Regions from separate parts of the Brevibacterium sp. R8603A2 genome, predicted to be linked through region 2. Evidence: riboswitches for the same ligand, from Rfam matches in the RefSeq annotation. Region 2 holds a riboswitch; each other region holds the start of a gene.
The links. Region 2 has a riboswitch for thiamine pyrophosphate ahead of MTQ12_RS08430 (ECF transporter S component). Riboswitches for the same ligand answer to the same signal wherever they lie in the genome.
Positions count from the first base shown of each region.

Region 1 (3,268 bases), on a different contig from region 2:
GGTGTTCTGCGCGACGAGCGCGGTGACGACGGAGGTGCCGTAGGCGCCGCGCGCGGTGAAGGTCTTGAGGTCGGCCTGGATGCCGGCGCCGCCGGAGGGGTCCGTGCCGGCGATGGTGAGTGCGACGGGCGGGCGCATCAGGCCTCCTGCCCGGAATCGGCGGGCCGGCCGGGAACGGCGGAACGGGCGGGGGTGCCCGCCCCGGTGTCTCCCGCGGTCCGTCCCTGTGCGAACGCGGCGCGGATCTCCCGGGCCGCGGCGCGCGGATCCGGTGCGGCGCAGATCGCGGAGACGACGCACACGCCGATCACCCCGGTGTCGGTGAGCTCGCGGGTGCGCTCGGCGGTGATCCCGCCGATCGCCACGCACGGCAGACCGGCCTCGGCGACGAGAGTGCGCAGGCGTGCGGGTCCGATCCCGGCCGGGGCGTCGGCCTTCGTGCTCGTGTCGTACACCGGGCCGACGCCGAGGAGGTCGACGGCCCCGGATTCCCGGGCCGCGGCGAACTGCTCGGGCGTCGCGGCCGAGAGCCCGATGAGCGCGTCGGGCCCGAGTGCCGCGCGCACCTCGGCGGGCGGCTCGTCGGACTGGCCGACGTGGACGTGGACCTCGTGGCCGGCGGCACGCAGCACGCGGGCGACGGCGACCCGGTCGTTGACGAACACCGGGATCGGGCGGGTGATCGACTCGGCCTCGCGCACCTCGGCGATCGCGGCGAGGACCTCGAGGGTGAGCTCGTGGAACTCCGCGTCGCTCGCGTGCTTGTCGCGGATCTGGATGATGCCCGCTCCCCCGGCGACGGCCTCGGCGACGGTCGCCGCGACGGTCCGCCCGGCGTCCGTGCACTGCCGGGTGTCGGTGACGAGGTAGAGGAACGGGTCCGTGCCGGCGGGCAGGTGCGGGGCCCGCGCGCTCATGCGGGGACCTCGACTGCGGCGGCGGTGATCTCGACGGCGGCGAGCTCGGCGTCGGTGACGGAGTAGAGCGCGTCGAGGAAGGCGACGGCGAAGCTGCCCGGTGCCTGCGCGACCTGCCCGGCCTTGAGCCCGGCGGCGGCGAAGTGGGCGTGCGCGGCGACGACCGCCTCGAGCCCGGTGGGGCCGGTGATCGGCAGGCCGGCGGCCTTCGCGGCGGCGAGGTAGGCGGCGGTGACGGCGCCGAGCGAGCAGCCGGTGCCGATGACGAGCGGCATGAGCCCGTGCCCCCCGTGGACGCGGACCACTGTCGCGGTGCCTGCATCGTCGCCCGGTGCGGCGCCGGGTTCGGCGAGGACGATCGCGTCGACCTCGCCGGAGATCGCGACGACGCCTCCGGTGGTGGCCGACAGCGCCGAGGCGGCGGTGATGACGTCGTCGACGGCGTCGGTGGCGTCGACCCCGCGGCCACCCAGGCCCATCCCCGCGAGTGCGGCGACCTCGGAGGCATTGCCGCGCACGGCGGTGGGGTGCTGGGCGGCGGCGGCGCGGATGCGACTCGTGCGGTACTCGACGCCGCCCACGCTCACCGGGTCGAGGACCCAGGGGGTGCCGGCGGCGTTCGCGACCTCGATCGAGGCGTCGGCGGCGAGGAACTGGTGGGAGGAGGCGGTGCCGAAGTTGATGTTGATGCCCGACGCGATCGAGGCGAACTGGCCGGAGTCGGCCTCGTGGTCGAGCATCGCCGGAGAGGCGCCGATCGCCAGCAGCACGTTCGCCGTGAACTGCTGCACGACGGTATTGGTGATGCACTGGATGAGCGGCGTGGTGGTGCGCACGCGCGCCCGTGCGGCGACGATGTCGAGGGCATTCGAATGAGGCGTCTGCATGACGATCCCTTCGCTAGAGTTATCCAGATCAGGTTCGATGGGTGTGATCTCAGCCGATTCCCCACGGTCCGGCTCGGGCCGGTCCGCAGGTGCTCAGCACCCCATGTCACTGACGCTCACCCTAGCAAGTTCCGGCACCTCTCGCTGGCCGGGCGGCCGGGCCGGTTAGGATCGCATCCAGGCGCACCCGTCTCACTGGTTAAGCACAACCAGAATCGGGCCAGCCGCCCGAACCGAGAAAGAGGAACCGATGAGCGACGTCCTGTTCAGCAATGCCGAGCCCCTCGAGGGGTCCTTCACCGCGATGATGGAGCTCGAGGAGATCGACACGAACATCTACCGCGCCGGATACGTCTTCGAGGAGCCCTACGCGCTCTACGGCGGCCAGGTCGCCGCGCAGTCGCTGCTCGCCGCTGCACTCACCGTCGAGGACGGCCGCCCGCCGCACTCCCTCCACGGCTACTTCCTGCGGCCCGGCAACGCCGCCCAGCCCACGGTGTTCCAAGTGTTCCGAGACCGCGACGGCCGCTCCTACTCCGCCCGCCGCGTCATCGCGCTCCAGGGCGGCAAGGTCATCTTCAACATGTCGGCCTCGTTCACCAGCGGCACCGACAGCCCCGACCTCCAGGGCACGACCGCCGCCCAGGGCACGGAGATCCGGATGGGCGAGCCCACCCCGATCCCCCGCATGTTCTCCTTCGAGGGCCGCAGCACCGACCAGGCCTTCGAGGTCACCGACTACCCGGTGCGGTTCTGGGGCCGGTGCACCGAGGACCTCGGCGACCCCCCGCTCATGCACTACTGCGCTCTGGCCTACCTGTCGGACATCTCGAGCGGGCTCGGCGCCTTCAACACCGACGAGTACAAGTCGGGCTCGAGCCTCGACCACTCCCTGTGGTTCCACCGACCGGTGAACATGAACGAGTGGGTGCTCACCGACTTCGCGCCGCGCTCCGCCGCCCGCGGCCGCGGCCTCTACACCGGCGACATGACCACCGCCGACGGCACCCTCGTCGCCTCGGTCGCGCAGGAGGCGCTGTTCCGCAAGGTCCGGTGAGCACTCTCCGATGAGCACAGCCCGGTGAGCGCCGTCCTGCCTGCGGCACGGCCGACCCCACCGCACCCCTGGGCGCACGAAAGCGGCCCCTGCACGCGCGTGCAGGGGCCGCTTCCATTCATGTTCCGGTGGACCTCGGCCCACGGCGCGCGTCAGCGCACGGTGTAGTTCGGAGCCTCTACCGTCATCTGGATGTCGTGCGGGTGGCTCTCCTTGAGACCGGCGGAGGTCAGGCGGACGAACCGGCCGTTCGAGCGGAGATCGTCGATGGTCCGCGCGCCGACGTAGAACATCGTCTGCCGCAGGCCGCCGGTGAGCTGGTAGGCGACGTTCTTGAGTTCGCCGCGGTAGGCGACCCGACCCTCGACGCCCTCGGGGATGAGGTCGGTGTCGGTGGCGACGTCGGC
Region 1 is NZ_JALLGN010000001.1:141,167-144,434, forward strand. Features, by position in the region: gene thiD (bifunctional hydroxymethylpyrimidine kinase/phosphomethylpyrimidine kinase) at 1-138, opposite strand, end outside; gene thiE (thiamine phosphate synthase) at 138-917, opposite strand; gene thiM (hydroxyethylthiazole kinase) at 914-1,804, opposite strand; TPP riboswitch at 1,792-1,918, opposite strand; gene MTQ12_RS00635 (acyl-CoA thioesterase domain-containing protein) at 2,055-2,861, shown strand; gene guaB (IMP dehydrogenase) at 3,014-3,268, opposite strand, start outside.
Region 1: linked by a shared signal. The riboswitch ahead of thiM (hydroxyethylthiazole kinase) and the one ahead of MTQ12_RS08430 (ECF transporter S component) in region 2 are both predicted to bind thiamine pyrophosphate.

Region 2 (3,268 bases):
CGTTGTCGATGATGCGGTTGATGACCATGTCGGTGACGTCTGCGTCGACCGCGACCGGGTCGGAGGCGACCTCGGCGATCTTCCAGGCCAGCTGCTCTTCGCGCGGCAGGTCCTCGGAGCTCTTGTAGGTCCGGACTTCGTGATTGATCATGGAGATTCTCCTCGTGTCGACATCGACCGCGGACAGGGCGGGCGCGGGTGTTCGGCGAGCGGCCGTCCCTTCCACTCTATGCCCTGGGTGCAGGCGGGTGTGCTCCGGGCAACAATGTATCTCGATATCAAGATACTTGGTGCGCGGGCGACTCGGCAACCCCGCCGGGGCCCAGGGGAACCGCCTTCCTTCCCCGCGGCGGTCGCGTGTGACAGCATGAAACCATGACGCGCACCGCACTCGACTACGACGACAACTGGCTCGAACCGGACGAGCTCGCGAGCATCCGCCGCCGCATGCCGATCACCTATGTCAACGCGGTGCCGGTGCAGCTCGGCGACCACGGCCAGGTGACGAAGGTGGGCCTGCTGCTGCGCACGCTCGAGGACGACGGCTCGCTCGGCCGGGAGATCGTCGGCGGCCGGGTGCGCTACCACGAGCCGCTCCGCTCGGCGCTCGTGCGCCATGTGGAGAAGGACCTCGGCCCGCTCGCGCTGCCGCAGATCCCCCCGGCGCTGACCCCGTTCCACGTCGCGGAGTACTTCCCCACGCAGATGGGGCCCTCGCCCTATCAGGACCCGCGCCAGCACGCGGTCGCCCTGTGCTACATCCTGCCGGTGCAGGGCGAGTGCTCCCCGCGCCGCGATGCGCTCAGCCTCGACTGGCTGACCCCGGCCGAGGCGATCCGCGAGGACGTCGTCGCAGAGATGTGCCACGGCCAGGAGCACATCGTGCGCGCCGCCCTGGCCCACCTCGGAATCCTTCCCTGAGGTTCTGAGGCACTGAGGTTCTGAGGTTCTGAGAAGCCTGGGGTTCCGAGGCGCCTGGACCTGAAGGCTTGAAGGTTTGAACGCCTGAAGCCCTGAAGCCCTGAAGGTCTGGTGGTCTGGAGGCCTGAGCACTGAGGTCCCGGCGCCCTCGCGCGCAGACCGCCACTCGAACTGCGCGGTATCCGAGACCGAGCGCGCAATTGCGCTTCAGGTTCCGGATACCGCGCAGTTCGTCCATGGGTCATCCCATACATAGGTCCTCCCGCCCATGGGCCTTCTCGTCCACGAGTCCCCCACGGACTGCACGGACCCCACCTCTGCGCTATGCTCGTCCTCACGACAGGGGAGCGCCACCAGGGCGCTGAGAGTGCGAGCATCGCAGACCCTCGAACCTGACGCGGTTCATACCGCCGGAGGAAGTCGAGTCTCTTCATCCCCTCCTGCCATTCACAGGAGGATCCACCATGGCACCGTCATCGTCATTCCCCGAACCCGCGGACCGGGTTCCCGCGGACCGGGTTCCCGCGGAGACTGCTCCCGCGGACACTGCTCCCGCGGACACGGCTCCGTCCCCGGCCTCGAACGCAGACGCGCATTCGCCCACCCCTGAACCGGACCCCGCACCGCCGAGCCGTCTGCGCTGGCGGGTCGTCGACATCGTCGTCGCCTCGGTGCTCGGCGTCGCAGTGGGCGTCGTGTTCTGGGTGTGGTCGACGGCCTGGTCGACACTCTCGCTGCCGTTCCTCGCCTTCCCGCCCGCCGCGGGCCTGCTCACCGGTGTGTGGGTGCTCGCCGGGCCGCTCGGCGCGATGATCATCCGCCGGCCCGGCGCCGCGCTCTACTGCGAGATCCTCGCCGCCGCCGTGTCCGCCGTGCTCGGCACCCAGTGGGGCATGCAGGTCCTCATCTCCGGCGCGCTCCAGGGCCTCGGCGCCGAGCTCGTCGTCCTCCTCCTGCTCTACCGCCGCTTCGGACCGGTCGTCACCCTGCTCTCCGGACTCGGGGCCGGACTGTTCCTGGGCCTCGGCGAGAACCTCATGTACAACACCGAATGGCAGCCGGCCTGGCAGCTCGTCTACCTCGCCGCGGCCGGCGTCTCCGGGCTCGTGCTCGCCGGGGGCGGCACCCTGCTGGCTGTCCGGGCGCTGCGCCGCACCGGGGTGCTCGCCCCGCTCGCCTCCGGCCGCACCGCCGCCGAGGTGTGAGCCGGCCGATGCGCACCACCGGCCGCCCGGCCCCGGCAGTGAGCACCTCCCGGGGGCCTGCGGTCATCACCGCCCGCGGCTACGGCTGGCGGCACGCCGGCCGGAAGGCGCCCGCGCTCGCCGACATCGACCTCGCCGTGCCCGCCGGTCAGCGGGTGCTCCTCGTCGGCGCCTCGGGCTCGGGGAAGTCGACGCTCCTCCACGCGCTCACCGGAGTGCTGCCGGCCGACTCCGGGCACCGCACCGGGGAGCTGCTCGTCGACGGCCGTCATCCCGATCCAGCGCGCGGCCGCTCCGGGCTCGTCCTCCAGGATCCCGAATCCCAGGTGATCCTCGCCCGGGCCGGGGACGACGCGGCCTTCGGGATGGAGAACCTCGGGATCGACCCCGCTGACATCTGGCCGCGCGTCGACGCCGCGCTGCACACCGTCGGCCTCGGTCCGGGCGGGGCCGCCGCTGCCGAGGCGCGCGCCCGGCTCACCCGCACCCTGTCCGGCGGGCAGAAGCAGCGCCTCGCGCTCGCCGGGGTGCTCGCGATGGAACCGGGGCTCATCGCACTCGACGAGCCGACGGCGAACATCGACCCCGCCTCGGCCCCGGTGCTGCGCGATGCCGCGCTCCGCGCGCAGGCGGTCACCGGGGCCACCCTCCTCGTCGTCGACCATCGCGTGGACCTGTGGTGCGATCACGTCGACCGCGTCGTCGTCCTCGACCGGTCGCGGATCGTCGCCGATGGCACCCCGGACCTCCTCACCGACCCCGGACTCCGCGACCTGCTGCGCACCGCAGGCGTCCGCATCCCCGGCACTCCCCCGCCACCGGCACGACGGCCCGCCGCCGGAGGGGAGGCGCTGCTCACCGCCCGCGACCTGGCCGTCACCCGTCCCGGCCGGCGGGAACCCGTCGCAGGCGGCATCGACCTCACGCTCTGCGCCGGCACGGCGACCGCGCTCGTCGGGCCGAACGGAGCGGGGAAGTCGACGACCGCGCTCACCCTCGGCGGGCTGCTGCGCCCGGCGGCCGGCGCGATCCGGGCGACCGACGCGCTGCTCCGCACCCACCGGCAGGTCCCCCGCCGCAGGGAACCGGCCGCGTGGCGCTCGCGCGAGCTCGTCACCCGCATCGGCTCGGTGTTCCAGGAG
Region 2 is NZ_JALLGN010000007.1:56,344-59,611, reverse strand. Features, by position in the region: gene MTQ12_RS08440 (MmgE/PrpD family protein) at 1-151, opposite strand, end outside; gene MTQ12_RS08435 (DUF4916 domain-containing protein) at 376-921, shown strand; TPP riboswitch at 1,253-1,357, shown strand; gene MTQ12_RS08430 (ECF transporter S component) at 1,386-2,126, shown strand; gene MTQ12_RS08425 (ABC transporter ATP-binding protein) at 2,135-3,268, shown strand, end outside.

Region 3 (3,268 bases), on a different contig from region 2:
GCTGGCACCCCCCAACCGCCGTGGACCCGGCAACCGGCCAGCAGTGCGGCTTCGGCCACGAGCACGGTGACGATCCGCGCACCTCGGACATCATCGACTGGACCCTCGAGAAGCTCGGCGGGGAATCGACCGGGATCCCGTTCGCCTTCGCCGCCCACAAGACCACCGAGGGTCAGGAGGGGACGGTCCACCGGCACGAGGACCATGTGGGCCACAAGGTCTTCGTCCGCAATGACGTCGCAGTCGTGCGCGAGGACCGCGCCGGCTTCGTCACGGACGCCGAAGGGGCGCCGGTCGTCTGCGATCACCTGATCTACGGTCATCAGGGCTCCCATTCGGGCGATGCGCTGCGCAACAACCGGCACGAGCTCATGTATGCCGCTCGGTGCAGCGACGGCACCGAGCTGGCGGTCACGGTGATGACCGGCTACGGAGCGGCCAACGAGTACACGTCGAGCTGTGACGGGCGGACCGTGCGCACCGAAGGGTCGAACCTCCCCGACGGTTCCGCCGGAGCCCGGGAGATCCCCACCGTGGAATGCGTCCGGGCCGATGCTCCGGACTTCTGGGCGACGTACGAGCTGTGGAAGGCCGATCAGACGATCGCCGGCCCCGACGGCCGCTCGGTGCTCCGGATCGATCCGTGGTTCGGCGTCCGGAATCCTTCACGGGTGGCCGACGGCTCCACGGCTGTGCCGACGGTCGAGGTGTTCGGCGAGCAGCCCGACGGGTGGCCCTGGAACCTCATCCGCAGCGGGACGGGCAAGACCGACCCGGGGTCGCCGTTCGACGGGTCCGGGCGGGACTTCTACGTGCAGCACACGACGGTCGACAACGCCGGCGGGCCGACGATCTTCCACACCGACGCATACGGGGGCCGGGCATCGGACGAACCGTTCCCCGGTTCGATCGCGCAGTACGTGTCCTCCACGTCGAACGCCGACCAACCGGAGCCGGAGCGTCGGGCCTTCGGGTTCTCGACCGATTACGGTGCGGACGGTGAGGTGCACGCTCCGAACTGACGTCCGCGGAACCAGGTCGGCGGAGGGCGGAGCCCGCACCCGCGCCCTCCGCCGACCATCCCGGGCGCGCGCACACCCTCTGGAGCTCTTCGCCTGCTGCCGCGAGTCCGGACGCTCCGATGAGGCGGTGCGGGCGGTCTTCCGCGGGTCCGTTGTTCCGTAGTCACTCGCCGGCTGACGACCCGCCGCCGTCGCGACTCCGCGGGGTACGATCGGAACGTACGACAGGGGAGCGCCGAACGCGGGCGCTGAGAGTGCGGAAGCAGACCCTCGAACCTGATCCGGTCAGTACCGGCGGAGGAAGTCGTGTCGCGGTGTCCGCACCGTGCCCGCCCGAGGGCGGACGCAGCGGCGCTCGTCCCGCGGATGCCGCCGCTGCCGCGATCAGCACCTTCCGCTCGGGCCTCTCCTGTCGACACGCTGCCGCAGGCGTCAGCGTCCGATCCGCGAAAGGAGACACCATGTCCGACAACCGCCCGTCATCACCCGATCCCACCGCCACCACCGTCACCGTCGACCCCAGCGGCGCCGTCGCCGCCCTGCGCGCGTCGGCAGCGGAGGACTGGGACACCGCCGTCGACCACCGGTTCGTCCGCGAGCTGTTCGCGGGCACGCTCGACGACGGCGTGCTCGCCGGCTATCTCGTGCAGGACTACCAGTTCTTCGACACATTCCTGTCGATGCTCGGGGGCTGCGTCGCATTCGCCGACCGCGTGCCCGCGAAGCTCCGCTTCTCCCGCCAGCTCGGGATGCTCGCCGCGGACGAGGACGGGTATTTCCAGCGGGCATTCGAGGAGCTCGGCGTCGCGGAGACCGACCGCACTGCACCCGCCCTCACCCCCACGACCGCGGCGTTCCGCGACGCCATGACCGATGCCGCCCGGTCCCGGTCCTACCCGCATCTCCTCGTCCTCCTCGTCATCGCCGAATGGCTCTACCTCGACTGGGGTGAGCGCACGGCGGAGATGCCGGAGCGATACGTCCACCGCGAATGGATCGAGCTCCACCGCGGTCCGGACTTCCGGGAATGGGTGCAGTTCCTCGTCGACGAGCTCGACCGGGTGTTCCCCGACGACCCCGCCGAACGCGAGCGCCTCACCGCCGTGTGGCGCCACGTCGTCGGACTCGAGCGGGCGTTCTTCGACACCGCCTACGCCTGAGCCCGCGCTCGCCGGCCGGGCACGATCCCGGCCGGCACCTCGCGCTCCGGCACCGACCGCCCCGCGTGCCACCCGGTCCGCGCGCCCGCCGCCCACTATCCTGTTCCCATGTCCACTCCCGAATCCACGGTTTCCGTGCCCAGCGGACGCTCCTACGAGGCGATGCGCGCGGCCTTCCGCCGGTCCATCCGCCTGGTCCACCGGCCCACCGTCACGGGTCTGGAGAACGTGCCGCTGACCGGCCCGGTGATCATCGCGAGCAACCACCGCTCGTTCGTCGATTCGATGTACCTGTCAGCGCTCTCCCCGCGGCAGGTGTGCTTCATGGCCAAGGAGGAGTACTTCACCGGGAAGGGACCCAAGGGCCTCGCCTCCCGCACCTTCTTCCAGGCGGTGGGCAGCTTCCCGGTCAGGCGCGGATCGACCGCGGATGCGGTCAAGGCGCTCGAGGACGGCGAGGACATCCTGCGCCAGGGCAAGATCTTCGGTATCTACCCCGAGGGGACCCGGACCCGCACCGGGGCGATCGGCACCGGGAAGACGGGGGCGGCCGAGCTCGCGATCCGCACCGGGGCGACCATCGTCCCCGTGGGCATCATGGGCACCGAGGACGTCATGGCCGTCGAGCAGCGCTTCCCCCGGCCGGCGACCTTCACCGTCCGGTTCGGCGAGCCGATCCCCGCCCCGGCCCGTCAGCAGCCGGCGGGACCGCAGCGCCGGGCGCTCACCGAGCAGATCATGGCCGCGATCGCAGAGCTCGTCGACGACGCCTGAGCGCATCGCCCTTTGCGCTCATCGGCACCGCCGCCGCGGGTGCTGCGGCCACCGGTTCTGCCGCCGCGGGCACCGCTGTCACGAATCGCTCGCCTGACGGCCGGGGCGCCCCTGCCCGCCGCAGGAATCAGTGCGCTCCCACCTCGATGAGGAGCACCCCGCCCATGATGAGGATCACGCCGAGGCCCATGACCCAGGTGAAGGGTTCGCCGAACAGCAGCCGGCCGAGCAGGGCGGTAAGTGCGACCCCGGCCGCCGCCCAGATCCCGTAGGCCACGCCGAGCGCCATCCCGGCACCGAGCGCGAGAGCGA
Region 3 is NZ_JALLGN010000009.1:147,862-151,129, reverse strand. Features, by position in the region: gene MTQ12_RS10700 (hypothetical protein) at 1-1,022, shown strand, start outside; TPP riboswitch at 1,239-1,342, shown strand; gene MTQ12_RS10695 (TenA family protein) at 1,484-2,182, shown strand; gene MTQ12_RS10690 (lysophospholipid acyltransferase family protein) at 2,291-2,956, shown strand; gene MTQ12_RS10685 (SMR family transporter) at 3,084-3,268, opposite strand, start outside.
Region 3: linked by a shared signal. The riboswitch ahead of MTQ12_RS10695 (TenA family protein) and the one ahead of MTQ12_RS08430 (ECF transporter S component) in region 2 are both predicted to bind thiamine pyrophosphate.